Lacrimispora indolis DSM 755: one gene and its partner. The protein of the gene in region 2 interacts with the protein of the main gene of each other region in a pairwise test. Links are inferred from orthologs where the notes say so. Each region holds a gene or a part of one and is shown on either strand. Other genes may lie near its edges. The genes, in order: rpe and K401_RS0112430.

Region 1 (16,333 bases), 2.3 Mb from region 2 along the record:
CCCTTTATCCTGATGAAATGGGACTGGAAGATAAGGTGGCCGCAGTTGCAAGGGAAATCTACGGTGCAAATGGGGTGTCCTATGCTCCGGCGGCTTTAAAAGCCATCAGAAAATTTGAAGAAATGGGCTTTGGCAGCCTTCCTGTCTGCATGGCAAAGACCCAGTATTCCTTATCCGATGACCAGACAAAGCTTGGACGGCCGGAAGGCTTTGACATTACCGTGCGGGATGCTTACGTATCCGCAGGAGCCGGCTTTGTGGTCATTTTAACCGGAGCCATCATGACCATGCCAGGCCTTCCAAAGAAGCCGGCCGCAGATAATATTGACGTAAATGAAGATGGAGTAATCACCGGATTATTCTGATTGGGAGGTTTTATGAAGTTTAAAGAATGGCTAAAAGACTTAACATATGAGGTAATACAGGGAAGCCTTGACGTAGACGCAGAGGATGTGATTTATGACTCCAGAAAAGCCCGGAAGGGAGTTGTATTCGTCTGTATGAAGGGTACAAGAACCGACTCCCATGATTTTATCCCGGACGTGGTGGCTGCAGGGACGGAGATCCTTGTATTAGAACGAAGGACAGAGATCCCGGATGGCGTAACCGCTGTCCTTGTACATAATGCAAGAGAAGCCCTGGCTCTTCTTGCGGCAGCCAGATTCGGTTATCCTGCAGAAAAGATGGTGACCATCGGCGTGACAGGAACCAAGGGAAAGACCACCACCACCCACATGATCAAAACGATTCTGGAGGCCTGCGGAAAGAAAGTGGGAATGATCGGAACCACAGGTATTGTCATCGGCCAGGAAGTAACGCCTACGGTGAATACCACCCCCGAGTCTTATGAGCTTCACCAGGCTTTCAGCCGTATGGCAGAGGCCGGCTGTGAATACATGGTGATGGAAGTTTCCTCCCAGGCCTTTAAGATGCACCGGGTAGACGGGATCCGTTTTGATTATGGACTGTTTACCAATATTTCTCCTGATCATATCGGGCCGGATGAGCATAAGGATTTTGAAGAATATCTTTATTATAAATCCCGTATCTTTTCCTGCTGTAAAGTGGGAATCATGAACGGCGATGATGACCATTGGGAGGAAGTAATAAAGGATGCCTCCTGCAGGCTCTATTCCTTTTCCATGGAGAAAAAGGATACAGATTTTAAGGCAGAGGCTATCCGATATATCGCCCAGCCGGATTTTGTCGGACTGGAATTTGACATCAAAGGGATCTGCGAGCTTTCTGTACGGGTGAATATTCCGGGCCGGTTTAATGTTGCCAATGCCCTGGCTGCAGTCAGCGTTTTAAGCTTTTTAGGGCTGCCCAAGGAGAATATCTGCCATGGTCTGGAACATTTAAATGTAAACGGGCGTATGGAAATCGTATATGCTTCTGAAAAATGCACGGTGATCGTGGATTATGCCCATAATGCCGTCAGCATGGAAAGCCTGCTTTCAACTCTCAGGGATTATCACCCCAAACGCCTTGTCTGTGTATTTGGCTGCGGCGGAAACCGTTCCAAAGACCGGCGCATTTCCATGGGAGACAGCGCGGGACGTCTGGCGGATTTTACCATCATCACTGCGGATAATTCCAGGTACGAAAAAACAGAAGATATCATCGCAGATATCAGGGGAAGTCTTGAAAAGACCGGAGGGAAATTCATGGAAATTCCGGACCGGAGAGAAGCGATCTGCTACAGCATCACTCATGCCCAGCCAGGCGATATGATTGCCATCATTGGAAAGGGACATGAGGATTACCAGGAAATGAACGGGGTCCGCTACCACTTTTCAGACAGGGAAGAGGTTTTAAAAGCGGTGGATTCCCAGCTTTCAAAGGAAGCTTAAAAAGGAAGGCAGCGATCATAAAGAAAATGCCGGAAGCCGTAAGAAAATGCGGCTTTCGGCATTTCCACGGTAGATGACAGATGAAAGGAATGTACGCCGGAGGCGAACATGGAACGGAGGAAGTAATGGTGAATATGAGGGTAAAGGAAATACTTTCAGCCACAGGCGGAAGACTTCTTTGCGGAAGTGAGGATACGGTTCTGGAACATATTAGCATTGATTCCAGGACAATGAAGGGGAATGATCTGTTTGTCCCCATCATCGGGGAAAGACAGGATGCCCACCGTTTTATTGAGCAGGCTTTTGATAACGGGGCTGCTGCGGTCCTTACCAGCCGGCATGATGCCATGGACTCGGCCAGACCGTGGATCAGAGTGGAAGATACGAAAAAGGCTCTTCAGGCCATTGGCAGCTATTACAGAGACCGTCTGAGCCTTCCCCTGGTCGGCATTACAGGAAGCGTGGGAAAGACCACCACAAGAGAGATGGTGGCCTGCGCTTTGTCTGCACGTTATTCTGTCTATAAGACCCCTGGAAATCATAACAGCCAGGTAGGAGTACCCATCACCATATCGGAAATATCTCCAGAGGATGAAATCGGAGTCATTGAGCTGGGGATGAGTGAGCCGCGAGAACTGACTGTTATTGCAAAGATTGCAAAGATCCAGATGGCTGTGATCACCAACATCGGAGTGACTCATATTGAGCAGCTTGGTTCCCAGGAAAACATTTACAGGGAAAAGCTGACCATTCAGGATGGGTTGGAAAAAGGCGGAATCCTTTTTTTAAACGGGGATGACCGGCTTTTAAAGGCAACAGAGGCAAAAGAAGGCTGTAAGACCATCTATTACGGAACCGGGGAAAATTGCGATTACAGGGCTTTGGATGTTCATTTGGAAGAGGGCTTTCCGGCCTTTACTGCAGCTTTCGGCCCCAATAGGGTCCCTGTGCGCCTGACAGTAATGGGAAGTCATAATGTGCTGAATGCCATGGTATCTCTTGCGGTGGCATCCGAGTGTGGTATTCCCATGGAGGAAGCTGCCAAATGTCTTCAGGAATTTACCGGTTTTAAGAACCGGCAGCAGATTTATTACGTGGGAGGCATGACCATTATTGACGATACATATAACGCAAGTCCTGTTTCCATGAAAGCGGGACTGGAGGTTCTGGGTTCCATCACAAAAGCGGAACGAAGGATCGCTGTACTGGCCGATATGAAGGAGCTGGGAGAAAAATCTCCCGAATACCATTATGAAATCGGAGAATACATTGCAGAGCATCCGGTATATGAGGTGGTGACCTTAGGAGAGCTGGCAGGGGAAATTGCCAGAGCCGTAAAGGAGCATGCTCCTCAGATTCTGGTAAAGGAATTCATGGAACCGGATGGGCTGGTGTCTTATTTAAAAGCGGAATTAAAGGAAGGGGACTGCGTGCTGTTTAAAGGCTCCAACAGCATGAAGCTCAGTCCGGTGGCGGAGGAGTTTTACTTGAACTGAGAGTCTTTTGGAGCCTGTTATGCCCAAAGGACATGGGCAGAAAAGAGGAAACCAATGGCAGAACGATTTGCCCGGATTATTATTGATATTTCCCATGAAAAGGTTGACAGAACCTTTGATTACCGGATTCCGGCAGAGCTTCTTGAGGAGGTTGCTGTTGGGTCCCTGGTTTTGATCCCTTTTGGAAAAGGGAATTCCATGCGGAAAGGATATGTGGTCGGAATTGCCGGTCATGCTGATTATGATTCGGATAAGATTAAGGAAATAGCAGGGATCGTGACGGATGGCGTATCAGCGGAGTCCCTGCTCATCTCCCTGGCATGGTGGCTGAAAGAGCAGTATGGGTCCACCATGAACCAGGCATTAAAAACCGTGCTTCCTGTGAAGCAAAAGGTGAGACCAAGGGAAAAAAAGGTGCTTAGAAGCCTTTTGGACCATTCTCAGCTTTTAAAAGCCTTAGAGGAGGCGGAAAAAAAGAGCTATAAGGCCAGGGCACGGCTTTTTCAGGCACTTTTGAAAAATTCCGTCATTCCCTATGAAATTGCAGTCAATCAGATGAACCTATCTGCAGCTACCTTAAAACCGGTTATTGAAAAGGGATACGTAAGCCTTGACCGTGAGGAGGTTTACAGAAATCCTGTTAAGGCAGAGGCAAAAGAAGGGCGCAGTGTGCTTTTAAATGAGGGGCAGCAAACCATTGTAGACAGCTTTTGTCTGGATTACTCTCAAAATATAAGAAAGACCTATTTGATTCACGGCATCACGGGAAGCGGTAAGACGGAGGTTTATATGGAATTGATCCAAAGGGTCATAAAGGATGGAAAGCAGGTGATCGTCCTCATTCCGGAGATCGCCCTGACCTACCAGACTGTCCTTCGTTTTTACGGAAGATTTGGAAACCGCGTGTCCATCATTAATTCAAGATTATCGGCAGGAGAACGGTATGACCAGTTTGAACGGGCAAGAAACGGGGATATTGATATCATGATCGGCCCCCGCTCGGCCCTGTTTACCCCCTTTTCCCGCCTCGGCCTGATTCTCATAGATGAAGAGCATGAAGGGGCTTACAAAAGCGAAGTATCCCCAAGATACCATGCCAGGGAGGTGGCTGTAAAAAGGGCTTCCATGCAGGGGGCATCCCTGGTTTTAGGCTCGGCAACCCCTTCCCTGGAGGCTTATACAAAAGCCCTTCAGGGAGAATACCGGCTTTTTTGCCTGACAGAACGGGCAAAAAAAGACAGCCGTCTTGCAGACGTATCTGTAGTGGACTTAAGGCAGGAGCTTAAGGAAGGCAACAAGTCCATTTTCAGCCGAAATTTAAAGGCTTTGATGGAAGACCGGCTGGAAAAGCGGGAACAAATCATGCTGTTTATCAACAGGCGCGGCTATGCGAACTTTGTATCCTGCCGTTCCTGCGGGGAAGCCATTCGCTGCCCCCACTGTGATGTGACCCTGACACTCCATAATAACAGCCGCCTTGTATGCCATTACTGCGGATATTCCATATCAATGCCGGACCGCTGTCCGTCCTGCAGCTCTCCATACATCGCTAATTTCGGTGTGGGGACTCAGAAAATTGAACAGATGACTAAAAAAATGTTCCCGGCTGCCAGAGTCCTGCGGATGGATCTGGATACCACTTCAAAAAAAGGGGGCCATGAAGAGATTCTCACCGCCTTTTCAGAGGGAGAGGCAGACATCCTCATCGGCACCCAGATGATCGTGAAAGGCCATGATTTTCCCAATGTGACCCTGGTAGGGGTATTGGCTGCGGACTTATCTTTAAATACCCCGGACTACCGCTCCGCAGAGCGGACTTTCCAGCTGCTGACTCAGGCGGCAGGAAGGGCCGGACGTGATTTCCGAAGCGGTGATGTGGTCATCCAGACCTACAGCCCGGAGCATTACAGCATTGTAACTGCTGCAAATCAGGACTACGAAGCCTTCTACCGGCAGGAAATGGCATACCGCCGCCTGATGAAATACCCTCCGGCAAGCGGTCTTTTAACCGTCCAGTTTTCTTCCCGGCAGGAAAGCCTGTTAAGCGAAGCCGCGGCAGCAGCAGCCGGATTCATCGCTTCTTTGGCGGACCAGGAAAGGGTACAGGTTATCGGCCCTGTGGAGGCGTCGGTTTACAAAATTAATGATATCTATAGAAAAATTTTATACTTGAAACAGGAAAACTATGATATACTAATAAAAATCAGGGATCAGATCGACGTTTTTTCAGAAGATCACCGGTCACTGTTTGACCAGGTAATGGTCCAATATGATTTTTCATAAATGAGAGGATACACCCTATGGGTATACCTTTATGCCCATAAAGCACGGGCAAGAAAGAGGATACACCCTTCGGGCATACCTTTATGCCCGGAAAGAATGGGCAAGAAAGAGGATAAAGGAAAATGGCAATTAGAAAGATCAGAACCATTGGAGATGAAATTTTAAGAAAACACTGTAAGCCTGTAAAAGAGATCACACCAAGGATTACAGAGCTGATTGGGGATATGTTTGAAACCATGTATGATTCCAACGGAGTCGGCCTTGCGGCTTCTCAGGTGGGGGTTTTAAAACAAATCGTTGTATTGGATGTTGAGGATGGCAACCAGTATGTTCTCATTAATCCGGAAATCCTGGAGACAAGGGGAAGCCAGACCGGGCCAGAGGGCTGTCTTAGCGTACCTGGAAAATCAGGAATCGTTACAAGGCCGGAATACGTAAAAATAAAGGCTTATGATGATGCCATGGAGCCTTATGAACTGGAGGGGGAAGGACTTTTAGCCAGGGCGATCTGTCATGAATGCGATCATCTAAACGGTGATTTATACGTAGACAAGGTGGAAGGCGAGCTGGAGGATGTCACCCCTGACGAGGAGGAAGAAGAAGGAGAGGTTGAAGAATAATTATGCGTATCATATTTATGGGAACGCCTGATTTTTCCGTTCCAGCCCTTGTGGCGTTAAAGGAGGCCGGGCATGAAATTCTTGCAGTAGTTACCCAGCCGGATAAACCAAAGGGAAGAGGTAAGGAAGTCCAGATGACTCCTGTAAAGGAGAAAGCGCTGGAATACCAGATCCCTGTTTATCAGCCGGTCAAGGCAAGGGATCCGGAGTTTGTTAAAATCTTATCAGATATGGATCCGGAATTGATCGTAGTAATCGCTTTTGGACAGCTCCTGCCGAAATCCATTCTGGATATTCCAAAATACGGCTGTGTAAATATCCATGCGTCCCTGCTTCCCAAGTACCGCGGAGCATCTCCCATACAGTATGCGGTCATTAACGGAGAAAAGGAAAGCGGAGTTACGACCATGATGATGGCTGAATCCCTGGATACGGGAGATATGCTGGATCAGGAAACCGTTGCTTTGGAAGAAAAGGAAACCTTTGGCAGCCTTCACGATAAGCTGAGCGCGATGGGAGGCAGACTTATTTTAAAAACCATTGAAAAGCTGAAAGAAGGGACTGCCATCCGCATTCCCCAGGATGATTCCGGGACCTGCTATGTAGGCCTGATAAAAAAGTCCATGGGAGATATTGACTGGTCAATGGATGCAGTATCCATTGAACGCCTGATCAGAGGATTAAACCCATGGCCCAGCGCTTATACCGCCTGGAACGGAAAAGTGATAAAACTGTGGGAAGCAGAAGTTGTGGATAAAGAGTATGAGGGCGTCTGCGGCCAGGTGGCAGAAGCAGGCCGTGACTCTCTGGTCATAAAGACCGGAAAAGGCGGCTTGTCCATCCGCAAGCTGCAGCTGCAGGGAAAAAAATGTATGGATATTGATGCATTTCTCCGCGGATACCACATTGGGGAAGGCGCTGTTTTAGAACGGCTTGCCGGTATACCTTCAAGCCCGGAAAGCTTGGGCAGGAAAGAAGAAAGGAGAGTCTGATTATGTATTATGGCGGAATGATGGGATATTATATGGATCCCACCTGGATCCTTGTTATCATCGGAGCAGTTTTGTCCATGGTGGCATCTGCAAGGGTAAACAGTACATTTAACAAATATTCAAAGGTGAGAAGTATGTCTGGAATGACCGGTGCGGAAGCGGCAAAGCGCCTTCTGACTTCCCAGGGCATTTATGATGTTCAGGTAAGGTCCGTAGGCGGGCAGCTTACGGATCATTATGACCCCAGGACCAAGACCGTGAACTTGTCTGATTCTGTTTACGGTTCTACCTCAGTTGCTGCAATCGGCGTTGCTGCACATGAATGCGGTCATGTTATGCAGGACCATACAGGCTACATTCCCTTAAAGCTTCGGGGGGCCATTGTTCCTGCAGCCAATATCGGTTCCAAGGCAGCGCTGCCCCTGATCATTCTTGGAGTTATCATTGGAGGAATCGGTTCTCCCCTTGTTAATATCGGGCTGATCCTGTTTTCTCTGGCTGTTATTTTCCAGCTGGTCACTTTGCCTGTGGAATTCAATGCATCCAGCCGGGCAGTCACTCTTCTCGGCCAGGTAGGGATCTTAGGAGATCAGGAATTAGGCTATACCAGAAAAGTGCTGGGCGCAGCGGCCCTGACCTATGTGGCGGCCCTTGCAGCCACCGTACTGCAGCTTTTAAGGCTGGTGATCCTGTTCGGAGGAAGAAGGAATGATGACTAAGGAGACCGGCAGCGTGGGCGATAGCAGAGAAATTGCGCTGGATATCCTCCTTGAGATCCTGGAGCGGGGAGGCTACAGCCATATCATCCTGCGCCAGGCCCTGAATAAGTATCAGTACTTAAATAAACCGGAACGGGCCTTCATTTCCAGAATAGCAGAAGGAACCGTGGAATACCTGCTTCAGATCGATTATATCATCAATTCCTTTTCCAATACAAAAGTACAGAAAATGAAGCCGGTGATACGCACCATTCTCCGCATGTCGGTATACCAGCTTCTTTATATGGACCGTGTTCCTGATTCAGCCGTGTGCAATGAAGCGGTAAAGCTTGCCGTAAAGCGTAAATTTACAGGATTAAAAGGCTTTGTCAACGGCGTGCTGAGAAATATTTCCAGAAATAAAGAGGGCATTACCTGGCCTGATGACTCCATCCGCTATTCCATGCCTTCCTGGATCACATCTATGTGGGAGGAAACCTATGGCAGGGAGACGGCAGTCACCATGATGGAATCCTTTTTAAAGAATAAAAAGACAATTGTCCGCTGTAATTATGCAAAAGCTTCCAAAGAAGAAATTCTGCAGAGCCTTAGAAACCAGGGAGCAGAAGTGAGTGAGTCCGGAATTTCAGAAGCTGTGCTTTGCATTGAAAAATATGATTATCTGGAAGGCTTGGAGGCATTCCAAAAGGGATTTATCCAGGTTCAGGATCTAAGCTCAAGTTTTGTGGGCGAAATCGCAGATCCGAAAAAAGACGATTATGTCATTGATGTCTGCGGTGCGCCGGGAGGAAAGAGCATCCATATCGCAGATAAGCTTGACGGGACTGGTATGGTGGAGGTCCGGGATTTAACCCTCTCCAAAATAGACATGGTCCAGGAAAATATAAAACGGTGCGGATTTTCAAATATCAGGACAAAGGTCCAGGATGCCCTTGTTCTTGACCCTGATTCCATGGATAAGGCGGATATTGTCATTGCTGATCTGCCCTGTTCCGGGCTTGGGATCATTGGACGAAAGCCTGATATCAAATACCGCATGACGCCGGAAGACTTAGAATCCCTGGCAGCTCTTCAGCGGGAAATATTGTCGGTTGTCCAGGCTTATGTAAAGCCGGGAGGACGGCTGATTTTCAGCACATGTACCATTAACAGAAAAGAAAATGAAGAAAATGCCCAGTGGTTCATTGATCATTTTCCCTTTGACTGCATCGATCTGAAAGGAAAACTGGGAGATAAGCTGGCTTCAGCCGCCGCAAAACAGGAATATATACAGCTTCTGCCGGGAATCCATCCATGTGACGGATTCTTTATTGCGGCATTTCAGAAAAGGTAGGCAGCCTTTACACCCGAAAACATGGGCGGAATAGAGGAACGCCCTGCGGGCATACCTTTATGCCCAAAAACATGGGCGGAATAGAGGAAATGTAGAATGGATAAGATAGATATAAAATCTCTGGATATGGAGAAACTGACAGCCTTTTTGGTGTCAATCGGAGAAAAACCATTCCGTGCAAAGCAGCTCTATGAGTGGATGCACCGGAAACTGGCGGCTGATTTTAATGAAATGACAAATCTTCCTAACTCCATGAAGGAGAAGCTGCTGCAGCTGACAGAGCTTACCTCCCTTACCGTTGTGGAGGAAAAGATCTCAAAAATAGATGGTACAAGAAAATACTTATTCGCTCTTTCTGATGGGAATGTGATTGAAAGCGTTTTGATGAAATACAAGCATGGAAACTCCGTCTGTATTTCATCCCAGGTAGGCTGCCGCATGGGCTGCCGGTTCTGTGCCTCTACCCTTGACGGCCTGGAAAGAAACTTAAGCCCGTCGGAAATGCTTGATCAGATATACCGGATCCAGAAGATCACCGGGGAACGGGTTTCCAATGTGGTCGTTATGGGTTCCGGAGAACCTTTAGACAACTTTGATTATCTGATTCAGTTCATCCGTCTTCTTACAGATGAAAACGGACTTAATATCAGCCAGCGCAACATAACGGTTTCTACCTGCGGCATTGTGCCCGGAATCCTTCGATTGGCTGATGAGGATTTACAGATCACCCTGGCTTTGTCCCTTCATGCGCCAAACGATGAGGTCAGAAAAACCCTGATGCCTGTGGCGAACCGTTTCCCTCTAAAGGATGTGCTGGATGCCTGTCAGGCGTATTTTGAAAAAACAGGGCGAAGGCTCACCTTTGAATACAGCCTGGTAAGCGGTGTCAACGATAATTTAAAAGAAGCTTCCGCTTTGGCAGCCCTGTTAAAAGGCCAGCACGGCCATGTGAATCTGATTCCGGTGAACCCTATTAAAGAACGCAATTACGTGCAGTCAGACCGGAAAGCCATAGAGGCATTTAAAAATCTTCTTGAAAAAAACGGAATAAATGTTACTATAAGAAGAGAAATGGGAAGGGATATTAACGGTGCCTGCGGGCAGTTGAGAAAAAGCTTTTTAACCGAATCAGGGAAGTCCCCCGCTTCAAATGCGAAGAGAATTAATTAGTGGGGAGGGGACTTACTTGTATCAGATGGAGCATTGGTTCTGCCTGATAAGCAGCAATAGCTGCTATTTGATTATGAGCAAGTAGCGGAGCGGATTGCTAATATCCGCCTGACATCAGGAGTAAAGAGGAAGTGAGAATGAAACGATGAAGGCTTGCGCTATGACGGATACCGGAAGAGTCCGCACGGCCAATCAGGATTATGTCTATGCCCAGGCAGAGCCTTTGGGCACACTGCCCAATCTTTTTTTGGTTGCTGACGGCATGGGCGGTCATCAGGCCGGGGATTTTGCCTCCAGATATATTGCCGAAAATCTGGTGGACCACTTAAAACAGGCGGATTCGCCGGGGATTGTTCCGCTTCTTCGGGAGGGGATCTTAAAAGTCAACGGAATGCTTTACCAGGAATCCATGAAGAATACGGAATTAAACGGCATGGGAACGACCCTGGTGGCAGCAGTGATTGAGGATTCTACCATGTATGTGGCTAATGTTGGAGACAGCCGCCTGTATTTGGTGAGGAACCGGCTGCAGCAGATCACAAAGGATCATTCCTACGTGGAAGAGCTGGTGTCATTAGGCCAGCTGGAACGGGGAAGCCGGGATTACCGGGAAAAAAAGAATATTATAACAAGAGCGGTTGGTACAGAGGATAAGCTGGAGATTGATTTTTTTGAAGTCAGCCTGGAGCCGGGAGACTATGTGCTCATGTGTTCCGATGGACTCAGCAATATGCTTGAGGACGCTGAGATGGAAGAAATTATCTGCTCAGAACTGGAGCTGCCGGAAAAGGCAGAAAAATTAATTACAGTAGCCAATGACAATGGGGGGAAGGACAATATAGCTGTTGTTTTGATTGAACCCGAAATTGGCAGGGAGGTAAGCTTATGATCTTGAGACCGGGGACATTTTTACAGGACAGATATGAAATACTGGACCAGATTGGTTCCGGCGGGATGTCAGATGTGTATAAGGCCCTGTGCCATAAATTAAACCGCCCTGTCGCCATAAAGGTATTAAAGGAAGAGTTCAGTTCAGACAGCGGCTTTGTCGGTAAGTTTAAAATGGAGGCTCAGGCGGCTGCCTGTCTTTCTCATCCCAACATCGTAAACATTTATGATGTAGTGGACGAAGGAACCCTCCATTATATTGTTATGGAACTGATCGAAGGAATTACATTAAAAAATTATATTTCAAAAAAAGGCTGCCTTGATGTTAAGGAAGCCATCGGTGTGGCAATTTCTGTTGCACAGGGAATCGCGGCTGCCCACGAACAGGGCATCATACACCGGGATATCAAGCCTCAGAATATCATCATTGCCAGAGATGGAAAGGTAAAGGTAGCTGATTTCGGTATAGCCCGGGCTGCCTCTTCCCAGACCTTAAGCGCTACTGCGGTAGGCTCTGTCCATTACATATCGCCGGAACAGGCAAGAGGCGGTTACAGCGATGTCAGGAGCGATATCTATTCTCTGGGAATTACCATGTATGAAATGGTGGCCGGACGTGTTCCGTTTCAGGGAGATAATACGGTGACCGTTGCCCTGGCCCATTTGGAAGACCCCATAACACCGCCCAGTTTCTATAATGAGAACATACCGGTAGGACTGGAAAACATTATTTTAAAGTGCACCGAGAAAAAACCGGAATACCGTTATGGAAGCATGCATGAGGTCATATCCGATTTACGGAAAGCACTTGTCAATCCTGATGGGGATTTTGTCCAGTACAATTCCCAGGTGGATGATTCCCAGACGGTCATCATCGGAAAACCGGAGCTGGAGCAGATCCGGTCCGGCCGTAAGGTACAGGCAGATCCGGCGGCCAGCCGCAATGTCAGCAGGAATCAGGAGCAGAGGCCGGAACGACGCATGGAAAAAAATGCAGGCCAGCAGCCGGGCAACGGCAGAAACAGAAAACAGGATTCCGAGGATGATATCAATCCTAAAATCGAACGGCTTCTGACAGCGGCAGGTATTGTTGTGGCCATACTCATCGTGATCGTGCTGATAATTGTATTTTCCAAAGTGAGCGGTTTATTCCGTTCCGGTTCCCCTAAGGAGACCGAATCAACAGCAGAGATTTCTACGGAAGAAACCTTAAGCGACAAAAAGGTGAAAATGACCAGCGTTGTAGGTCTGGCAACGGATATTGCGGAACAGAAGTTAAAGGACAACGGCGGACTGTATATGAAGGTAAGTGATTACGTATTTCACGATACCATTGACAAAGGGGATATTGTGTCTCAGGACCCGGCAGAGGGCACAGTCATTGATAAGTACTCTGCTGTCTATGTTGTGGTCAGCAAGGGTCCGGAACACGTTGCCATTGACTTAACAAAGCTTGGCCTTGACAAAATGGATGGCGTTTCTGCAAAAGCAGCACTGGAAGGAAACGGCCTGATCGTCAATGTGGAGCAGAAGAATCATGATACTGTTACAACAGGATATGTGATCAGCTACAGCCCCTCCGAGGCAAAGGAAGGGGAGACCGTGACCCTGGTTGTAAGTACCGGCCCGGCTCTTGTAAACCCTGTAACCGTTCCCAATATTGCCGGTCAGACCCATGAAGTGGCCTTGGAAATGCTGGCTGACGTGGGACTGGTTGCGGGAACAGTGACAGAAGCTGCCTCCGAGACAGTTCCCTGGGGAAGTGTCATCAGCCAGTCCTTAACGGCAGACAGTCAGGTAGAAGCAGGAACCAGCGTGGACTTTGTGGTCAGCAGCGGAACAGCCCAGCAGTCCAAGGTTAAATATCTGGCTTCCATTGATAAATCTTATTCCCTGCAGAACATCATCGGGCCCGGCTCCGGCAGCACACAGCTTACCTTGAAGATACAGCTGAGGCAGTCGGTCAATGGAAAAGACGAAATCAGAGAGCTTATGGGACCTGTTACCATGACAGGAGACCAGATGCTTCCCGTATCATTTAAGAATATAGAAGGTGCTTACGGTGTTAACAGCGGAACCGTAGAGATCGTGAATGTGGAGACAGGCGATGTGATCAATTCATACTCCGTCACATTTATTCCGGTCCCCCAATCATAAGGAACAATATATGACAGGAAAAATTTTGAAAGGAATTGCAGGCTTTTACTATGTCCACGGTGGGGACGAAACCATCTATGAATGCAAGGCAAAGGGTATTTTCCGTAATAAAAACGTGAAGCCTCTGGTTGGAGATAATGTGGAATTTTCCGTTCTGGACAGCGTGGAAAAGAAGGGGAACATCGAACGAATCCTGCCGAGGAAAAATGCCCTGGTCCGCCCTGCCGTAGCCAATGTGGATCAGGCGCTGGTACTGTTTGCCATTACCCATCCGGAGCCTAACTTAAATCTGCTGGACCGTTTTCTGGTCATGATGGAGGTTCAGGAGCTTCCCGTAAAAATCTGTTTCAACAAAATCGATTTAACTGAAAATGAAAAAAGGCTGGCTCTTAGAGATATCTATGAGGCAGCCGGTTATCCCGTTTATTTTACCAGCACCTATGACAATCAGGGAATCCAGGAAATCAAGGAGCTGGTGCATGGGAGAACCACGGTTCTGGCAGGACCTTCCGGAGTTGGAAAGTCCTCCTTAACCAACCTTCTTTATCCTCAGGCTGATATGGAGACTGCAACGATCAGCGAGAAGATCCAGAGAGGAAAGCACACCACCAGGCATTCGGAGATTTTTGGCATGGGAGGGGATACGTACTTGATGGATACGCCGGGATTTAGCTCCATGTACATGGAAGATATGGAATGCAACCGGCTGAAGGATTATTTTCCTGAGTTTGAGCCTTATGAAGACGGCTGCCGTTTTCTGGGCTGTGTGCACATTGGAGAAAAGACCTGCGGCGTAAAGGATGCTGTGAAAGAAGGCAAAATAAACAGGAGCCGATATGAAAATTACCGGCTTTTATATCAGGAACTAAAGGAGAAAAGGAGATATTAATATGCTTAAACTTGCCCCTTCCATATTAGCGGCGGACTTTAAAATTCTTGGACAGCAGGTAACAGAGGTAGCGGAAGCAGGAGCCCAGTACATCCATCTGGATGTGATGGATGGAGCATTTGTGCCCAGCATTTCATTTGGGATGCCGGTGATCGGAAGCCTTAAGGGCTGCACAGACCGGGTATTTGATGTTCACATGATGGTGGAGGAACCTGGAAGGTATATAAATGATATGAAAGAAGCAGGAGCCGATCTCATCTGTGTCCATGCGGAAGCCTGTACCCATTTGGACCGCACCGTTAATCAGATCAAGGAAGCAGGGCTAAAGGCCGGAGTGGCTCTTAATCCGGCAACGCCCTTATCGGTCCTGGACTTCATTCTGCCTGAATTGGATATGGTTTTGATTATGACGGTAAATCCGGGCTTTGGCGGACAGAAGTTTATTCCATATACACTGGATAAAGTGAGGGCTTTAAGACAGATTTGCAGGGAAAGTCATCTTGAGACAGATATCCAGGTGGACGGAGGTGTGACCTGTGAAAATGTGAGGGAACTGATTGAAGCAGGCGCCAATGTATTTGTTGCCGGTTCAGCCGTATTTAAAGGTGATGCCGCCGCCAATACAAAGGCATTCTTAAAAATATTTGAGGAATATGAAGGGTGAAGAAAGAACGTCTTACAGGCATACCGTTATGTCCAAAAGACATGGACAAGAATAAGGAAATTACCGGCCTGGTGGTTACCGGCGGCACCATGGATTATGGATTTGCCGGAAGATTTTTGGAAAACAGAAGGTTTGATAAAATCATCGCAGTAGACGGAGGGCTGGCGGCCCTTTCTAAACTCCGGTTAAAGCCTGATGCCATTGTTGGAGACTTTGATACGGTGTCAGAAGATGTTCTGGCAGAATACAAAAACAGCCCGGACAGGATCACCTGGGAGATTCATAAACCGGAAAAGGATGAGACCGATACGGAACTGGCTCTTAATACTGCCATAGGTCTTGGCTGCTCCAGGCTGGTTCTGCTGGGGGCCACAGGCGGAAGGATGGACCATTTTATCGGCAATCTCCATCTTCTTTATGCCTGCCTGAAAAAAGGTGTGGAAGCCGCCATTGTTGATGAAAAAAACTGGATCACAGTGATTGATAAGGGAAGGACCTTTCAGGCTGAAAGATTATGGGGGAAATACATTTCTTTCCTCCCCTTGAGCGGAGAGGTGAAAAAGATCACACTGACCGGATTCAAATATCCTCTTTATGAAAAGGACATTGACTTAGGAACCAGTTTATGCATCAGCAATGAACTGACCGGTCCGGAAGGCACCATTGACTTTGAATCCGGGATCCTGATTTGTATCCAGTCCCACGATTAAACTGGTATGGTTTAATATATCTAAACTGGATATTTATATCATTCCACTTGCGTGCTAAGATAAAAAAATAAAAGCAGCAGGGAGGAATTACCAATGAGTAAAACAAATGACAGGATTTATAAAGTTGCGCTGACAGGACTGTTTGCAGCCATGTCTTATGTAGTATTTACATTCCTGCAATTTAAGATCACGCTTCCGGGAGGAGATGCCACCTCCATTCATCTGGGGAATGCGGTCTGCGTTCTGGGAGCGCTTTTGATCGGCGGGTTATACGGCGGTTTAGGCGGCGCCATCGGCATGACCATAGGAGATCTCTTTGACCCGGTTTATGTGGTATATGCACCGAAGACCTTTATCCTTAAGCTTTGCATCGGCCTGATTACCGGATTTTTGGCTCATAAAATCGGCAGGATTCAGGAATCCACTGATAAAAAGCATATCCTGACCTGGACCATTGCAGCCGCAGCAGGAGGTCTTTTGTTCAATGTGATTTTTGATCCCCTGATCGGTTACTATTATAAGCTTCTGATTCTGGGAAAACCGGCGGCAGAGCTGGCGC
Region 2 (16,171 bases):
TCTTTGGCTGGTTTCCAAAGCCTATCCTGAGCTTATGAGCAGAAGCGAGATCAGGGCAGAAATTAAGGAATACTACCGTCGTAATTACGGCGTTGGATTAACGGAGCAGGATCTTGACTCAATCCTGGACTATCGGGAAGCGACAGGGATATGAGAAAGGAGCATAACACAAATTACAGTAAAACCATGATCATCGGCGCTTTGCTGTTGACGGGCTCAGTCATCAGTGCAATATTGCTGGGAAAGTACAGCATCCGTCTGCCTGACCTTATGGCTATCCTATCCGCAAAGCTGCACGGAGGCATGGACAGCACGCTGGAGACCGCCGCCTTTGTGGTTTTTAACGTGCGGATTCCGAGAATCATTTTAGCTGCAATGGTCGGGGCCGGATTATCCATATCCGGCTCCGCCCTGCAAGGCACCTTTCAAAACCCACTGGTAAGCCCTGATTTACTGGGGGTCAGTTCCGGCGCAGGCTTTGGTGCGGCGCTTGGAATCCTGCTCACCGGCGGGCTGGGCTTGTTTACACCGGCACTCTCCCTTGCCCTGGGACTGACCAGCGTGCTCTTGGTGTTTTTTCTGTCCGGGTCAAGGAACGGCACTGGAACACTGTCCGTGGTTCTTGGCGGCATCATCGTGTCCTCCATTTTCTCGGCATTGATTTCCCTGATCAAGTATGTGGCTGATTCTTCTGAAACCCTCCCTGCCATCACCTTCTGGCAGATGGGCAGCTTTGCAAATGCAACCTACCGTGACATCGGAATCGCTTTTGTCCCCATTATGGGAGGGATCACAGGCTTATATCTGCTGCGCTGGAAAATCAACCTTCTCTCTCTTGGCGACGAGGACTGTTTTACCCTTGGAATCAATCCGAACACAACCCGCTGGCTGGTGATTTTATTCGCAACGGTGACAACGGCCGGCAGTGTGACCGTTTCCGGTGTAATTGGCTGGGTCGGGCTTGTTATTCCGCACATTTGCAGAAATCTGGTAGGGGTGAATCACGGGCATCTCCTGCCCGCTTCCTGCTTAACAGGAGCAATCTTTATGATTCTGGTGGATACCGCCGCAAGAAACTTAACCTCTGCGGAAATTCCCATCGGAATTCTGACCGCCCTCATCGGAGCGCCTTTTTTTGCAATCATCTATAACCGCAGCAGAAAGGAGGGGTGAACCAGTGGACAAATTACTGGAAGTACAGGGAGGGTGCTTCGCCTATACCCAGAATCAGCCGCTCCTGCAAAATATCACCTTCTCCTTAGAAGGCGGGCAGGTGATGGCCGTCATGGGCCGGAACGGCATTGGCAAAACAACGCTGCTAAAGTGCATTGTTGGCATCTTGAGCTGGAACAGCGGCTATTCCGCAATAAGCGGTAAGAGGAGCCGGAAAAACAAACCAATGAAGGAAATCGGCTATGTGCCGCAGGCCCACAAGGTTTCCTTCAACTACTCTGTAAGAGACATGGTGGTTTTTGGAAAGACAGGGCACAGTTCCTTCTTTGCCGCGCCGGGCAAAAACGACTATGCCTTAGCGGATCAGATGCTGGAAAGGGTAGGGATCCATGATCTGCGAAACCATCCCTGCAGCGAGCTGAGCGGCGGGCAGCTTCAACTGGTGTTCATCGCCCGCGCCCTTATCAACTCTCCTCAGCTTTTAGTGCTGGATGAGCCGGAATCACATTTGGATTTCCGCAATCAGATCCGTCTGCTCAAACTTATTCAGGCAGTGGCATCCGAAAAGAACATTGCCTGCATCATTAATACCCACTACCCAAATCATGCGCTCCGCATTGCGGACAAATGCTTTTTGCTGGGCGAGGAGGATTATATCACCGGCAATACAGAGCAGGTGATGACAGGCGCAAACATTCAGAAGTTTTTTGGTGTATATTCTCACTCTGTTGAGTTTTCATATAAGGGAAAGAAGGTCACCTGTTTCTCATTCCTGGATGAGGTATAAAGCAGCATGATACAATCCCAGCCCAGCGAAAGCGGGGTATAAAGGCCTTACTCTTCGGAGATCCTGGCAGTTACCATGGCGTGGAGCTTTTCCATGGTCTTCCAGTTCCGCACTGTTACAGGCCCGCCCAATAGGGACATTTTATCTGAAAGCTTGGAATTGCGGATGCTGTGGCAAAGGAGAAGATAAATCTCCCTGCCCTGCATCCGGTAATCATCCTTCTCATTTACAAAAGGGTCCAGGCGCTTTGTCTCTTCTTTAAGAGGCGCCTGATGGAAAAGGCAGACATAAAAGCTTTCTCCTTCTGAGTTTTGGGCCTTCGCCGCCTCCCTTTCCTTTTCCGTATAAGGACAGCTCCTGATCAGCTGACCCAGCTGGTCAGACGTTCTCAAAATTACGCTTACGGAAAAACCAAATCTCTCCCTGATTTGATCCTCCAGCTTTTTCTTCAGCTCATCTTCCCCATCTTCTGACTCAAAAATGACATTGCCGCTCTGGATATAAGTCTCCACCCGTATCAGCCCGGCCTCTTCAAGCACCTGCCTTAATTCAGCCATTTTTATCTTGTTTTTTCCGCCCACATTGATTCCCCGGAGCAGAGCTATATAAATGGTCATCTTCCAGTCTTCTCCTTTCACAGCCTTAATTTCTACATGATGACATTGGCCTGATTCCGCCCTTCCGACTTAGACTTATAAAGGGCCTCATCTGCCCGCCTTAATGCCGCCTGATAGTCTTCATCCCCTTCCTTAAAGAAGGAAAACCCTGCAGATACGGTGATGCCGATCTCTTCATCGTGATCCTGTATTTTCAAAGAAGATATGGAGGCCAAAAATTTGTTTCCAAAAGCCAGTGCATGTTTCTTCTCCATGCCGTAAAGAATGACAACGAATTCATCTCCGCCCCAGCGGATGATCTTGTCCGTATTTCTTAAAGTTTTTTTCATCATCTTTACGAACTCTGCCAGAGCCATGTCCCCTGCGTAATGGCCGTATTTATCATTGATCCCCTTAAAGTGGTCCATATCGCACATCATAATTCCGGGGCTTAAGCCTGTCCGCTTAAATTCCTTAAAGGCATTGGCCAGGTCATTTGTTCCGCTTCTCCTGTTGCCTGCTTTTGTAAGGACATCCTGGTTAAGCTCAGATTCCATCACCTTTCTCGCATGGCGGTAATAGAATTTCTCCAATAAAGAAACAGAGAACAGGCTGATGACCAGTATGATGATAAGAAGCAGCACCAAAAGCATGGTGAGCCTGGATACCAGCACCTTGCTTTCTCCATTGGTCTGGTCAATGTAAGGCTGCAGATCATCCAGATAAACGCCCATGGCAATTACCCAGTCATAATCCTTATAAAGCTTGGCATAAGTCAGCTTTTTGGATACGTCATTGTCATCCAGCTCTTTGAAATAATAAGAGAAAAACAGCTCTCCATCCTTTTTAATCCCCTGAAGCTCGGTCAAATACGGATAATTCCCCTCCATGTCTGTCATATCCGTAGAAAGATAGGTCCCCTCTGTCTCCGGCAGGTTGGGATGGATCCTTCGGATAGCGTAATTTTTACCCCCCTCATAATTCAGTATCTCGTTTACCCAGATATAGGAATTTCCATCAAATCTTGAGTTTTTGATCACATTGACCATATCTGCTTTCACAAGGCCATCCACATAGCTCTTTGTCAGTCCAAAAAGGAAGGAGTAATCCCCGTGAATGAAAACCCTGTAAGAGGATAAACCTGAGGTGTTGGCCTTAAGAGTATCCTTCCAGACAGACTTTGCCAGGTTCCCCGGATCAAAAACCGGCTTATTTGCCTCATTGTCCCACACAATCACAGTCATATAATTATAATCCGGATTGTCCCGGAAGAACTGGATGAAGAAATCATTGAATTCCCGGTCTGAAAGATCCTTTTTCATGTTAATGATCTCAGCTGTTCTGGAAACAAAGGTTTCCACATAGGAAGCTTTGGCTGCCCGCCTCAGCTCTATTTCGGAAATCAGGTTATTGACCGTGTCCTTTAGAAAATCCTTTTTAATGTTATAGATTGCTTCCTCTGATTTCTCAACATAAATATCGCCCACTTTGTCAATGGAAAATAAATAAAAGCAGGCCATGACAGTACAGATGATGCTGATGATTGTGGATAGAAATATTGTGTATTTACGCCGGATAACGCATTCCTCCCTTTTTGGAATGTATTTTTTTACCATAGTACCTAAGCGTTTTCATCTACTCATCCACATACTCCAGAAAAATCCTGTCTTTAAAGCCGCCCCTGTTTTTTGCCTTCTTTTCCCGCTCTGCTTCCAGTTCTGCTGCGGTATAACCCCTGGCACTGCAAATGGAATACAACACTTCCAGTACATCTGCCATCTCTTCCAGGCTCTTGTCCTCCTGGTATTCCTCTACCTCCTCATAAAGCTTTTCTTCCAGTTTCTCTAAATGTTCTTCCTCAGTCAGGATGCGCCATACCACCTTTTTCCCTTGTGCCTGGATCACCTCCGGTATTCTGTCCCTGACTAATTTATCGTACCTTTTCAATGGCAAATCCCCTCTTTCCAGTTGATTATATAACGACAGCCTGTACTTTGCGAAAGATACACTTTTAAGACAGTATATCACATTCAGGGAAAAATGTCGCTTTTTCCTGTTAATAATTGCAGCTTAATGTTTTTGCTGTTTTCCCTTCATTTTAAGAATTTAAAAAGCCCCCCAGACCAGGGGAGGCTGTTCCCTTTGTCTGCGGGGCGGCTGTCTTATAACGAATTTAATATTCCACCTTCCACATATACCTCCTTGTGGAAAGGGGATGCTGTCTCCTGCCTGCCAGGGCATGATTGTAAACATCATATACATTATTAAATAAGGAGTGGTTAAAGTAGGAGACAACAGAAGAGTCAATAGTGGACAGACCTAAGTCTTTTGCGTCCAGCACTTCGATCCTGCCCGCATATTTTCTCAAAAAGGACAAAGCCCTCTCGTCCAGTTCTCTGGCAGGCCCTTCGCTGATCTGGATCATGAACGGGGATTCGGCATCGGTAATTTCAAAGGGACCGTGGAAAAATTCTCCGGCATGGATGCTGGAAGAATTGATCCACTGCATTTCCATGAATATGCAGATGCTTTCCATATAGGCTGCCCCATAAGCGGCGCCGCTTCCCATGGTATAAATCACCTTGTCATCCTTGTATTCCTCTGCAAAGGCCACGGCCCTTTTTTCCACATGTTTGCGGGCATATTTTACGATTCCGTCAATACGGGATACTCCATCCTGGAATTTGTCGTAATGTTCATAGCCCTCTGTCTGGTCCAGCAGCTCCACCGCAGCCATCAGCCCGACCATGGTCTTTTCTCCTCCAATATCCTTTTCCTCACCAAAGGTATAGGAAACCACATAATCCGATGCCTTTGTGATTGGGGAATCAGAAGACCAGGTAAGGGCTATGACCGTGGCTCCTGCCTTTTTTGCAGCCTGGGCGGCTTTTACGGTTTCCGGGGTGTCTCCCCTGTGGGATGCTGTGATGACGACTGAGTTTTTTCCTAAAATCCTGGGCGTGTTATGTACGAATTCATTGCTGTTATACCAGCCCGTCCGTATGGACAAAGCTTCTGTTTCCAGAAAAATTTTAGCTGGGTAAAAGGCTCCCAGGGAGCCGCCGCAGCCGACAAAATATACTTCCCGGACTCCTCCCGCTTCTTTCTTCTTTTCCACGATTTCAGTTATGATTTCCTTGACTGTCATAATGTTCTCCTCCGCTTTTTAATTAATATCTTATATGACGTATTATAACATTATGTTTATATTTTTCAAGTACATCCTTGAATTTATTTCATATATTCGTTGACTCTTGTTATATGATGTTATATAATGTATTTATAAATCAAGCAAATTTATTTTTGGAGGTACATATTATGACAGTTAAAGAAATTGTTTCTGCAATCAAGGCTGAGCATCCAAACATCACTTCTGTCTGCTTCGTGGGTTGTGGTGCTTCCATGTCAGAATTATTTCCCGGCAAATATTTCCTGGAAGCAAATTCCAGGAGGCTTCGGGTGAGCATTTACACTGCCAATGAATTTAACTATTCCACCCCGGTATCCGTAGACGAATCCGCAATCGTGGTGACCTGCTCCTTAAGCGGAAACACCCCTGAAACAGTAGCCGCCTCAAAAAAAGCCATGGACCTTGGCGCTGCCGTCATCTCTGTGACTCATATAGAAGGCTCTCCCCTTGCCCTGGCGTCCCATTACCAGATCATTCATGGTTTTGAAGCCAGCTACGCGGCAAAGATGGAGAAAATGACCGATGTTCTTATGCTTTCCGCGGAAATCCTGAACACCTATGAAGGATATGACCATTACAATGCAATGGAGGATGGATTTTCAAAGATTTACGGCCTGATCGAAACCGCCGCTGCCATGAGCCTTCCGGCCGCAAAAGCCTTTGCTGAAAACTACAAAGACATGCCTATTTTATATGTCATGAGCTCAGGAGCAACACAGATGGTTTCTTATTCCTTCTCAAGCTTTCTCATGATGGAAATGCAGTGGATCCCTTCAAGCACCTTCCATGACGGCGAATTCTTCCACGGGCCCTTTGAAATGGTTGAAACGGGGGTTCCCTATCTCCTCCTGATGAATGACGGGCCGACACGCCCCATGGATTCCAGAGCCCTCACCTTTCTTCAGCGGTTTGATGCAAAGGTAACGGTCCTGGATGCAAAGGATTTCGGCCTCAGCTCCCACATTGATAAATCCGTTGCAGAATATTTTAACCCCATGCTGATCAGCGGCGTCTTAAGGATCTATGCGGAACAGCTGGCGGCCATTCGCAGCCATCCCCTTACCAAAAGGCGGTATATGTGGAAGCTTGATTATTAAGCACTTTCAGTCCCCATTGCAGATTTTAACTGATATTCCATAAATAAAAATGTCCCTGTATGACAGTCCTTAAAAAAACCGGATGTCTTACAGGGCTTTTTATATGCTGCGGATCACTCTTCAAACTTTTTTCCATAGCCAAAGGAACCATCCTTCTGGCAGTTCTGGGAAGAATAAACAGCGGCCTTATAAAGGCTGGTCTTTATGACCAGGTCCTTGAATTCCTGCCCTGAGGTAATTCCCCACATTCCTGAACCGTCAGGAAAATCCACCGCATATTTCATTCCGTCCAAATAACTGACCAGAAAACAGGTGATAAAGGAATCCCCTGCTCCCATGGTGTCCTTGGCCTTTACCAGACAGGGTGACTGTTGGTATATGTTTCCATCCACATACACAAATGCTCCCTTTGCCCCTCTGGTGGCGATGACCATGCTGCGGCAGCCATAGGAAATGATGGAGCTTATCTGATCCCGGATCTCCTCCTCCGCCATGTCTTCTCCGCAGGAGATGCAGGCGCAGTCAATATAAGGGCAGGTCTCCTTTAAGTACTCCAAAGAGGCGCGGTTGGAAAAATCCATGGAAAGAAAGGCCGCCGCTTTCTTAAGAGCCGGGAGCTGGGCCTCCATATAGCTGAAAATGCTGGTATGCACCATGTCATACCCTGCTATATATTCCATGTCCAGCCTGGTCAGCTCCAGAGGATGGTCCAGGGAAACTCCGCCTTTATTGCTTCCTATGAATACCCGGTCCCCGTCCTCCAGCTTCACCTTAGCCGCACCGTTTTCCCCTTTCCAGAAGCGGCATCTGGAAACGTCAAGTCCCAGGGCCGAAATCGTATCATATACGTGCCGGGCTTCCCCGTCATCTCCGAAATTCCCCATATATCCGGCTTCATAGCCAAAGAGCTTTGCATACACCGCAAAATTCAAGGCATTCCCTCCCGGGTACATGGTCATGATGTGCATGTACTTATCCACCACATTATCTCCCAAGCCTAACACTCTGATCATGGTTTGTTCTCCTTTTACCGTCATAATCCTATATTTTTACAGGAAAGCCCCGCCTACGCTTAAACCTTGTGACCTCCCTGATGCCCGCTTCTTTTAAAAGCTGTTCCGCCACATGAAAATCCGCCGCCACATCCTCCGGCTTATGGGCATCCGATCCGACCGTTACCACAGTTCCCCCCAGCTGGACAAACAGCTTTACCGTTCTTAAGGATGGAATGGTCTCTCCTGCCCCCTGTCTGATCCCGGAGGTGTTGATTTCTATTCCCTTGCCCCTTGCCACCAGGTTTTTAAGGATCCGTGTAATTTCTTTCTCATACCTGTCATAATAATCTGGAAGGCCATTTCTTACGGAATGCCTTTTAATCAGATCCAAATGCCCCAGGCAATCAAATTCCCCCACCTCCGAAAGCCTTAATAAATGACGGTAATATGCCTCTGCAATCCGGGGCATGGTTTTTTCCGTATATTCCATCTGGCTGACATCCACATTTTCAATCTTGTGAAGAGAGCCGATAATAAAGTCAAAGGGGTATTCAAAGATGACTTTCAAAGCATCTTCCGGACATAAGTGCATCTGCCCCATCTCCAGCCCCCGGCGTATCACCAGCTTCCCTTCGAATTTTTCCCTGCACTTTTCCAGGCACTTCCAGTACTGTTTTAAGTAATCCTCATGAAAATACTCCTTCACCAGCCCATGGGCATAAAATTCATAATGATCCGTAAAGGCGATCTCTTCCAGCCCCTTTTTTATGGCGCTTTCGCACATTTCCTCCATGGGGGCCCCTGCATCGGGAGAAATGCTGTGAACATGATAATCCGCTGTCAGCATGGTCATCCCTTTACCGCCCCCTGGGTGAGTCCCCGGACAAACTGCCTCTGCATGCACAGGAACAAAAGCACCATGGGAAGGGAGGCAATGAAGATCCCTGCCAGCATGACCACGTAATCGGACTTTAAATCTCCCTGGAACGCCATAAGCCCCAGAGGAATGGTCATGATGGCCTTGCTTTCCAGAAATACATTGGCAAAGAGGAATTCATTCCACACAAAGTTTAAATTCACAATGGCACAGGAAGCCAGGACCGGCCTGCTGATGGGAACGATGATCAGGAAAAACCGCTGCAGGCTGTTGCAGCCGTCTACGATGGCCGCCTCCTCCAGTTCCTTTGGGATGGAGATAAAATAAGACCGGAGCAGGAACATGGTAAATGGGATGCGAAATGCCACATAGGGCAATATGATCGCCCACTGGGTATTATAAAGCTTCATGGACTGCAAAATCTTGTAAAGAGGGACAAGGGCCACCTGCTCGGATAAGGCCATACCACCCAGCACCAGAAAAAAGATAAAGGTACTGCCGGGAAGCTGGAACCTGGTCAGTCCATAGGCCAGAAAGGAACTGATGAACAGAATACATACCAGGGATACCGTACTCACCAGAATGGAATTCTTAAAGTAGTTAAAAAGGCCCTTGTTCCATGCCGTCACATAATTGACTGCCATCCATTTTTTCGGCAGGGCCAGAGAATTTAAAAACATTTCCTGGTTCGTTTTTAATGAGTTAAGGATCAGCCACATGACCGGGAAAAGTATGACGCACACCAGAAAAATCAGGAAAATATGCAGCAATATCCTTAACAGAAATACCTTTGAATTATTAAAATGTTTCAACCCGCATCCCTCCTTTATGCCTCACCGGACCTTGAAACCTTCAGCTGTATGATGGATGCGGTCAGGGTTATGGCAAATATCAATACTCCCGTTGTGGCCGCCATACCCATATCATCATGCAGGAACGCATTCTGATAGAGAAACAGGCCAAGCACCTGGGAATTGTTTCCAGGGCCGCCGCTGGTGGTGGAATAAACCTCGGTAAATAACTTAAATGCTCCGATAATGGTGATGATGGAGCATACCAGAAGCTGTTCCTTTGCAAGGGGAAGGGATATGCTTAAAGCCCTTCTCACAGGCCCTGCCCCGTCAATGAGGGCTGCTTCTAAGTAATCTACCGGCACGTTTTGGAAAGCCACCACCATAAGCAGCGTGATATAACCGGTAAACTGCCACTGGCTCATGGCTATGATACAGAAAATGGCCAGCCTTTTATCTCCCAGCCAGGTCTGCTGGAACTGGGAAAGTCCTGCATTCTTTAAAAAAGTATTTAAAAGGCCCACCTGGGGAGAATAGACGAAATTAAACATCAGGCCAACTGCTGTCAGGGAGATCAGGGATGGAATAAAATAAACATTTCTGTAAAATCCTCTCGCCCTGCCGGTGAGCCTGCTCTCCAGCAAAAGCGCCAGAACCGTTCCAAAGCCCACCTGCACAAGGAGGGATATGACGCAGTAATACACGTTGTTTCTCAACATGATGGGAAATACTTCATTGGTAAACAAACGCCTGAAATTATCCAGCCCTACGAATTTCATGGTGGAGGAGTAGGATGACAGGCGGAAAAAACTGTATATGCAGTTGACTATGATAGGAATGTATACAAAGCCCAGCACCATAAAAAGCCCCGGCAATACATACAGATATGGCATGAATTTCTTTTTTTTCATCTGGATCCCATCCTTTTTCGTGAACAGGGAGCGTGATACGCTCCCTGTTAAGCTGATATTCTTTTCAGAAACTAAGGGACCAGGGACTGTGCTTCCTTTGCCGTTGCCTGAACCTTTTTCATGGCCTCTTCCGGGGTAACGTCTCCGTTGGTAATATCGGAAATAGCGGTCAGATATGTATCACATACGGTGGAATACAGGGAGCTGTCAAACCATGGTCCCATCTCCTTTGCAGAAGCAATTGCCTTGTATGCGTCGATCAGGGAGGGATCTTTAAGGCCTGCATCAACACCCTTGGAAGCATTGAACCAGCCCACCTCTTCCGCCTGTGCGGCACCGACTTCCGGTCCAAGGAACCATTTTAAGAACTGGATGCATTCTTCCGGATATTTAGTCTTGGAGGAAACCACAAAGCCTTCGGGAGAACCGGTGAGAAGATCCGGGTTTCCCGGCCCTTCCACAACCGGGAAGTTGAACATTCCCCAGTTCAAATCTGCATTTTCCTGTTTGATGTTTGTGATTTCCACCAGTTCGGCGTACAGCATGGCCGTCTGTCCCTGGGTGAAGCCAAGCCTTGCCATATCATGAGTCTGCCCGTTGACGCCGGGATTCATGTAAGGCACAAGCTGCTGATAATATTCCAGAGCCTTTTCATATCCCGGATCAGCAAATTCCCCTGTCTTCGGATTATAGTCTCTGGCTCTTACATCGTCTGCCACAAGCATCTGGTTTAATGTGCCTACATAATGGCATGCAGGCCACTGATCCTGGTTTCCTTCCGCAATGGGCGTAATTCCGCCGGCTTTCAGCTTGTCGCATAAGGCCAGAAATTCATCCCAGGTTCCAGGAATTTCAAGGCCTTCCTTTTCAAATATATCCTTGTTATAGAAAAACAGCTTGCCGTCTAAGCGGAAAGGAACGCCGTAGATCATCCCGTCATCAGTGGTATACTCTACCATCTGAGTGGGCAGAAGAGAATCCTTCCATGCCGTATCCTTTTCCATGTACGGTGTCAGATCCAGGATCAGATTCTCACGGATAAAGCGTTCTGAGAACTCACCGCCCCAGCTGAAAAAGATATCAGGACATTCATCGGAGCCTACGACGACTTTGATCTTTTCTTTATAGGGCTGATTCTGGGCACTGGTGATCTGAATATCAATATCCGGATGGGCCGCTTCATATTCTGCCACCTTTTTCTCAATGAATGAGTTACAGGGATCATCGGGAAACCGGTGGAACAGCTTGATGACCTTCTTATCTCCTGCAAGGGCTGCTGCCGTGGTGTCCCCGGAAGCGGACTGTGAGGATTCGGCGGAGGCTTTGGCGGACGGGGATTGGTCACCGGTATTGCCGCTGCAGGCAGTCATGGACATGGCCATGATGCAGGATAAGCCTGCAAACATCGCTTTTTTAAAGCTTTTTTTCATAATTTACTCTCCTTTCTTGTATCCGGTAAAATAGTTGTGACCGTTATGTATTGTATGCATACATCTTATTACAACTTGGATACATTATATTATGATATATCATATTTTGCAATAGCTTTTTTCATTTTATTGTCTGTTTTATCCCAGAGTTTATGCATATGCAAGTTCTGCATAGTAAAAATGACGAACATTTAAGAAAATAAAGTTTTACTTTCCTAAATCCTTCGTCATTTAAGCGATTATTTTCTTTTATTAGATCCCCTTTGTTCCGTTACGTAAAGATGGTCAGTTTATATCTTTCCGGATTTATGATCAGCTTGCTGTAATGAATGACCTGGCCATTCTCATCCATGACCTGATCCTTGTGCAGCAGGAGGACCTGGCCTTCCCTCACCTTCAGATATTCTGCTTCCTCTTTTGTTGCATAGCAGATTTCCACGGTCTTCACCGCATGGGTGGGCACGGTGTCATGTCTGCGCAGAATGGAATACACAGAGCTTGTTAAATCTTCTCCCATGAGATAGGAGTACTTTGACGGAAAATACCCTTCTTCCAGCATAACCGGTTCCTTGTCGCTTTTCCGGATCCGGATGATCTTTAACACACGGTCTTTTTCATTTATATGAAGATACTGGCTGATGGAGACGGAGGCTGATGTCCATTCCAGGGAAACCATTTCCGTAGACGCCGTTTTCCCGTCATTTTCACACATCTCCGTAAAGCTTAAAAGCTTGTTCATGACCCGGTTCAGCTTTTTCGCAGCAACAAAGGTACCGATCCCCTGGTGCTTTGTAACATATCCCTCGTCAGCCAGTATCTCAATCGCCTTTCTGACCGTGATCCTGCTGACGTCATAAGCCTGGCTGAATTCCAGCTCCGTCATAAGCTTGTCATTTTCTTTTAATCTGCCTTCCATAATCTGCTGCTTAATGTCATCTGCAAGCTGCTGGTACAAAGGGGTGATTGAATTCTTATTCATATTTCTCCTTTCTCAACTCTGTCCTTGACTTGTATCATACATCTTATAATATCACGCCCATCCAAAAAGAACAATTATATTTCAGCCTAAATTTCAACTCATCATCCCTCATGGTGCTTTATCCTTTAATCGCAAATTTCGACATAATTTTACAGTAACTGCATTGAAATATTAAGAAAAAAGTTATAAAATAATCATAAAGTTTAAAGTTTTTTCCATTATTGGAAAATCAGGAGGAGGACACTTATGAAGAGATCGGTTCGGACAGAATTTTTAGCAATTATTATCCCAGTCATCGCAGTCTCAATGATCCTGCTATCATTCCTAGGTTACATAGCTGCCAAGGAAATAATAAGAAAAAACACCCAGGAGAAAATGGAGCAGAGCCTCACATCTGCGGTGGAAAGCATCCGGGTATCCTTAAGTAAAAACCAGAAGGTGGCGGAGCTCCTGGCAAGGTCCTTTGAATCAGCTTCCGATGTCATGAAGGAGGACAACTTTAAAAACGTACTGACTTCCTTTGCAGGCACCAATAAGGAGACTTCCGGAGCCGGGATCTGGTATGAACCGGGACAGATGGATCCTGGTACCCGGTATTTTTCACGCTACTGCATGAGGGAAGGAGACCAGGTGGTCTATGTTCCCGATTACTCCTTGGGAGACGGTGTTTATTACAATACCCAGGACTGGTACACAAGCGTCCAGAACACGGACAAAAGCGCTGTCTGGTCTTCTCCTTACTACGATGATGTTGCCAAAATCTCCATGGTGACCGCCTCTGTTCCCCTTTATGATAAAAGCGGAAAGTTTATAGGTGTATCCACGGCAGATATGGACTTGACAGACCTTCAGAGCATGGTAGCCTCAATTAAGCCGTATGCAGAAGGAACTGCCTTTTTGATCGATGGAAACGGGACTTATATTGCAAGCGAAGACAGTTCAAAGGCTTTGAAGGTGAATATAAAGGAGGAAACGGATCCTTCCATGGCAGCCCTGGGAGGCGAAATATTGGCCAAGAGAGCGGGAGCCGGAAACTATAAACAGAACGGGGAAACCTACGGTATCTGGTACACCCAGATACCGGAATGCGACTGGATCATCGCCATCGCGGCCCCTGAAAGTATCTTATATTCTGACCTTCATTCCCTTGGACGGAATTTAATCCTTTTATGCATCACAATAACTCTCATCCTGGTCACCATGCTCTGTCTGTTCATCAACAGCCGGATCATACGTCCCTTAAAACGCCTTCAGGATGTATCTCAGGAGATCAGTGCAGGAAATCTTTCCGTAATCATCAAATCAGCCTCTAACAACGAATTTGGACACGTATCAACGTCCTTAAAGGATACCGCAGAAAGGCTTGGCACCTATATTGATTACATCCATGAGCTTTCCATGGTGCTGGACATGATCGCAGAAGGGAACTTAGATTTTACCTTACAGTTGGAGTATTCCGGGGAATTTTCCAGACTGATGCGCTCCATTGATAACATCAAGCAATCCCTTACCCACACCTTAAGGCAGATCCACCTATCCGCCGGCCAGGTGTCCACAGGGGCCTCCTCTATCTCGGAAAATGCCCAAATGCTGGCCCAGGGAACCACGGAACAGGCTCATACCATGGACAAGCTTACATCAATGGTTCAGAATATTTCCGACAATGTAAAATCCAATGCAGAGCATGCAGCCCAGGCAAGTCATAAGGCAAAAAACGTGGAAGCCCACATGCAGGCAAGCAACCAGAAAATGGATAGCATGCTGCAGGCCATGAAGCAGATCAGCGACTCTTCCGGCAAAATCAGCAAGATCATAAGCAGTATTGAGGATATCGCTTTCCAGACAAATATCCTGGCCTTAAACGCCGCCGTGGAAGCCGCCAGAGCGGGGGCCTCGGGAAAAGGCTTTGCAGTGGTAGCCGATGAGGTACGAAACCTGGCAAGCAAAAGTGCAGAAGCAGCAAAAAATACCTCCGGTCTCATCGTGGAATCCGTTTCCTCCGTGGAAAACGGCACCCAGATTTTAAATGATACTGCAAGGACCCTTTCCATGGCCGCCAACGGGGTCAATGAAATTTCCGGCTCCATTGAACAAATCAGCTCCGCCACCAGGACCCAGTCCGATGCCATCACCCAGATCGTCCTTGGCCTGGAAGAGATCTCCTCCGGCATTCAGGCAAACTCCGCCACCTCCGAGGAAAGCGCTTCTGCCAGCGCCGAGCTTTCCAATCAGGCACAGAATCTGTTTAAGCAGGTATCAAATTTTAAAATTGCGGAAGGAAAATAACTCTGGTACAAAGATTATTACCGTCCGGGTTTAAATTTCGGAATATTTCCCTTAAGCGGTTTATAATATTAATTAAATCACATGCCATTTAGGGGATTTATATGAATGAGGCCAATATGGGCAAGAGGGGAAGCATAAAAAAAACCGGCAGTATCCTGCGCATCGAAAATGCCTTAGTAGAAGACATCTATACGCCTAACAGCAGGACCGGATATATCCTGGTTTCCTACGTGACTCCCAGCCAAAATGAGATGGTCTATATTGACCTTCTCCGATTGAATATAGGCTGGGATACCATTTTAATAAATCAGTTCGGCGACCCCATCAGTTTATGTGTCGTCAGAAAGGGGATGTGGGTCAATGCGGAATTCTCTGCCGCCATGACAAGAAGCATTCCTCCTCAATCCAGGGCTTACAGGGTGGTTGCCATGGTGCAGAAACCTTTATTCCGCACAACCACGGACCGGATCGCCTCCGTTGATATTGAAAACAGCTTCATAAACACAGGCGATCCTGAGGATGAGACAGACCAGATAAGATTTGTGATTTCCGGGGCTACGGAAATCCTGGACCAGAACGACAATCCCATTCTCATAAGCGACCTTAAGCCAGGGCAGCTGGTCCGGATCGAACATTCCAACTTTCAATCTGCCAGCATTCCTCCCCAGTCCACGGCTTATCGCATTAAACTGGTTACTCCTGCCCAAATATAAGGAAATATTTCATAAAAAAGTCCGGCCGAATGATCACTTCCCATCATTCAGCCGGACTTTTTGCATGTCAGAGGACTTCTGACTCCCCATACAGACAGGACCACGATCTTCTCACTGCCGCTGATGGCTGCCGCTATGGGATCTGTATGTAATTGGGGCAAAAACGGCCTACAATCCCCAGAATATATCCTGAGCTATGGAGGCTCATTCCTTATAATCTCCTCTTTTTTCGACCACATGATAACCAATGGAGGCAACACGGTTTCTCAGACAGACATTGCACTCTGCCGCTTCCTCACCGGTACAGATCTTATTGTCATACAATTCATATTTCTTCCGGACGCCG

The links.
Region 1: the proteins of K401_RS0112430 (region 2) and rpe interact in binary tests that used the Escherichia coli proteins (3 or more experiments, as listed by UniProt). The link is inferred for Lacrimispora indolis DSM 755 from one-to-one orthologs.

Annotation. Positions count from the first base shown.
Region 1 is NZ_AZUI01000001.1:4,921,037-4,937,369, forward strand. What follows is about bases 13,284-16,232. They hold rpe (ribulose-phosphate 3-epimerase), read left to right. Parts: upstream 13,284-14,401; coding sequence 14,402-15,064; downstream 15,065-16,232. Other genes in these bases: pknB (Stk1 family PASTA domain-containing Ser/Thr kinase), read left to right, coding at 13,284-13,511; rsgA (ribosome small subunit-dependent GTPase A), read left to right, coding at 13,522-14,400; K401_RS0124015 (thiamine diphosphokinase), read left to right, coding at 15,106-15,774; K401_RS0124020 (ECF transporter S component), read left to right, coding at 15,868-16,232. Also shown: K401_RS0123945 (formate--tetrahydrofolate ligase), read left to right, coding at 1-365; K401_RS0123950 (UDP-N-acetylmuramoyl-L-alanyl-D-glutamate--2,6-diaminopimelate ligase), read left to right, coding at 378-1,853; K401_RS0123955 (UDP-N-acetylmuramoyl-tripeptide--D-alanyl-D-alanine ligase), read left to right, coding at 1,979-3,349; replication restart helicase PriA, read left to right, coding at 3,404-5,632; def (peptide deformylase), read left to right, coding at 5,755-6,252; fmt (methionyl-tRNA formyltransferase), read left to right, coding at 6,255-7,244; K401_RS0123980 (zinc metallopeptidase), read left to right, coding at 7,247-7,963; 16S rRNA (cytosine(967)-C(5))-methyltransferase RsmB, read left to right, coding at 7,953-9,296; dual-specificity RNA methyltransferase RlmN, read left to right, coding at 9,393-10,466; K401_RS0123995 (Stp1/IreP family PP2C-type Ser/Thr phosphatase), read left to right, coding at 10,612-11,355; more of pknB, read left to right, coding at 11,352-13,283; more of K401_RS0124020, read left to right, coding at 16,233-16,333. UniProt on the Escherichia coli protein: Catalyzes the reversible epimerization of D-ribulose 5-phosphate to D-xylulose 5-phosphate.
Region 2 is NZ_AZUI01000001.1:2,579,570-2,595,740, reverse strand. The notes cover bases 5,907-8,693. They hold K401_RS0112430 (PfkB family carbohydrate kinase), read right to left. Parts: upstream 7,857-8,693; coding sequence 6,957-7,856; downstream 5,907-6,956. Other genes in these bases: K401_RS0112420 (carbohydrate ABC transporter permease), read right to left, coding at 8,688-8,693; K401_RS0112425 (histidinol-phosphatase HisJ family protein), read right to left, coding at 7,885-8,691; K401_RS0112435 (SIS domain-containing protein), read left to right, coding at 5,907-6,843. Also shown: K401_RS0112470 (ABC transporter substrate-binding protein), read left to right, coding at 1-154; K401_RS0112465 (FecCD family ABC transporter permease), read left to right, coding at 151-1,173; K401_RS0112460 (ABC transporter ATP-binding protein), read left to right, coding at 1,178-1,960; K401_RS0112455 (DUF1697 domain-containing protein), read right to left, coding at 2,008-2,577; K401_RS0112450 (sensor domain-containing diguanylate cyclase), read right to left, coding at 2,610-4,172; K401_RS0112445 (nucleoside triphosphate pyrophosphohydrolase), read right to left, coding at 4,192-4,503; K401_RS0112440 (SIS domain-containing protein), read right to left, coding at 4,730-5,704; more of K401_RS0112435, read left to right, coding at 5,875-5,906; more of K401_RS0112420, read right to left, coding at 8,694-9,527; K401_RS0112415 (carbohydrate ABC transporter permease), read right to left, coding at 9,542-10,417; K401_RS0112410 (ABC transporter substrate-binding protein), read right to left, coding at 10,489-11,847; K401_RS0112405 (GntR family transcriptional regulator), read right to left, coding at 12,119-12,826; K401_RS31225 (methyl-accepting chemotaxis protein), read left to right, coding at 13,073-15,112; K401_RS0112395 (hypothetical protein), read left to right, coding at 15,214-15,825; [FeFe] hydrogenase H-cluster radical SAM maturase HydE, read right to left, coding at 16,030-16,171. UniProt on the Escherichia coli protein: Catalyzes the ATP-dependent phosphorylation of fructoselysine to fructoselysine 6-phosphate. Functions in a fructoselysine degradation pathway that allows E.coli to grow on fructoselysine or psicoselysine.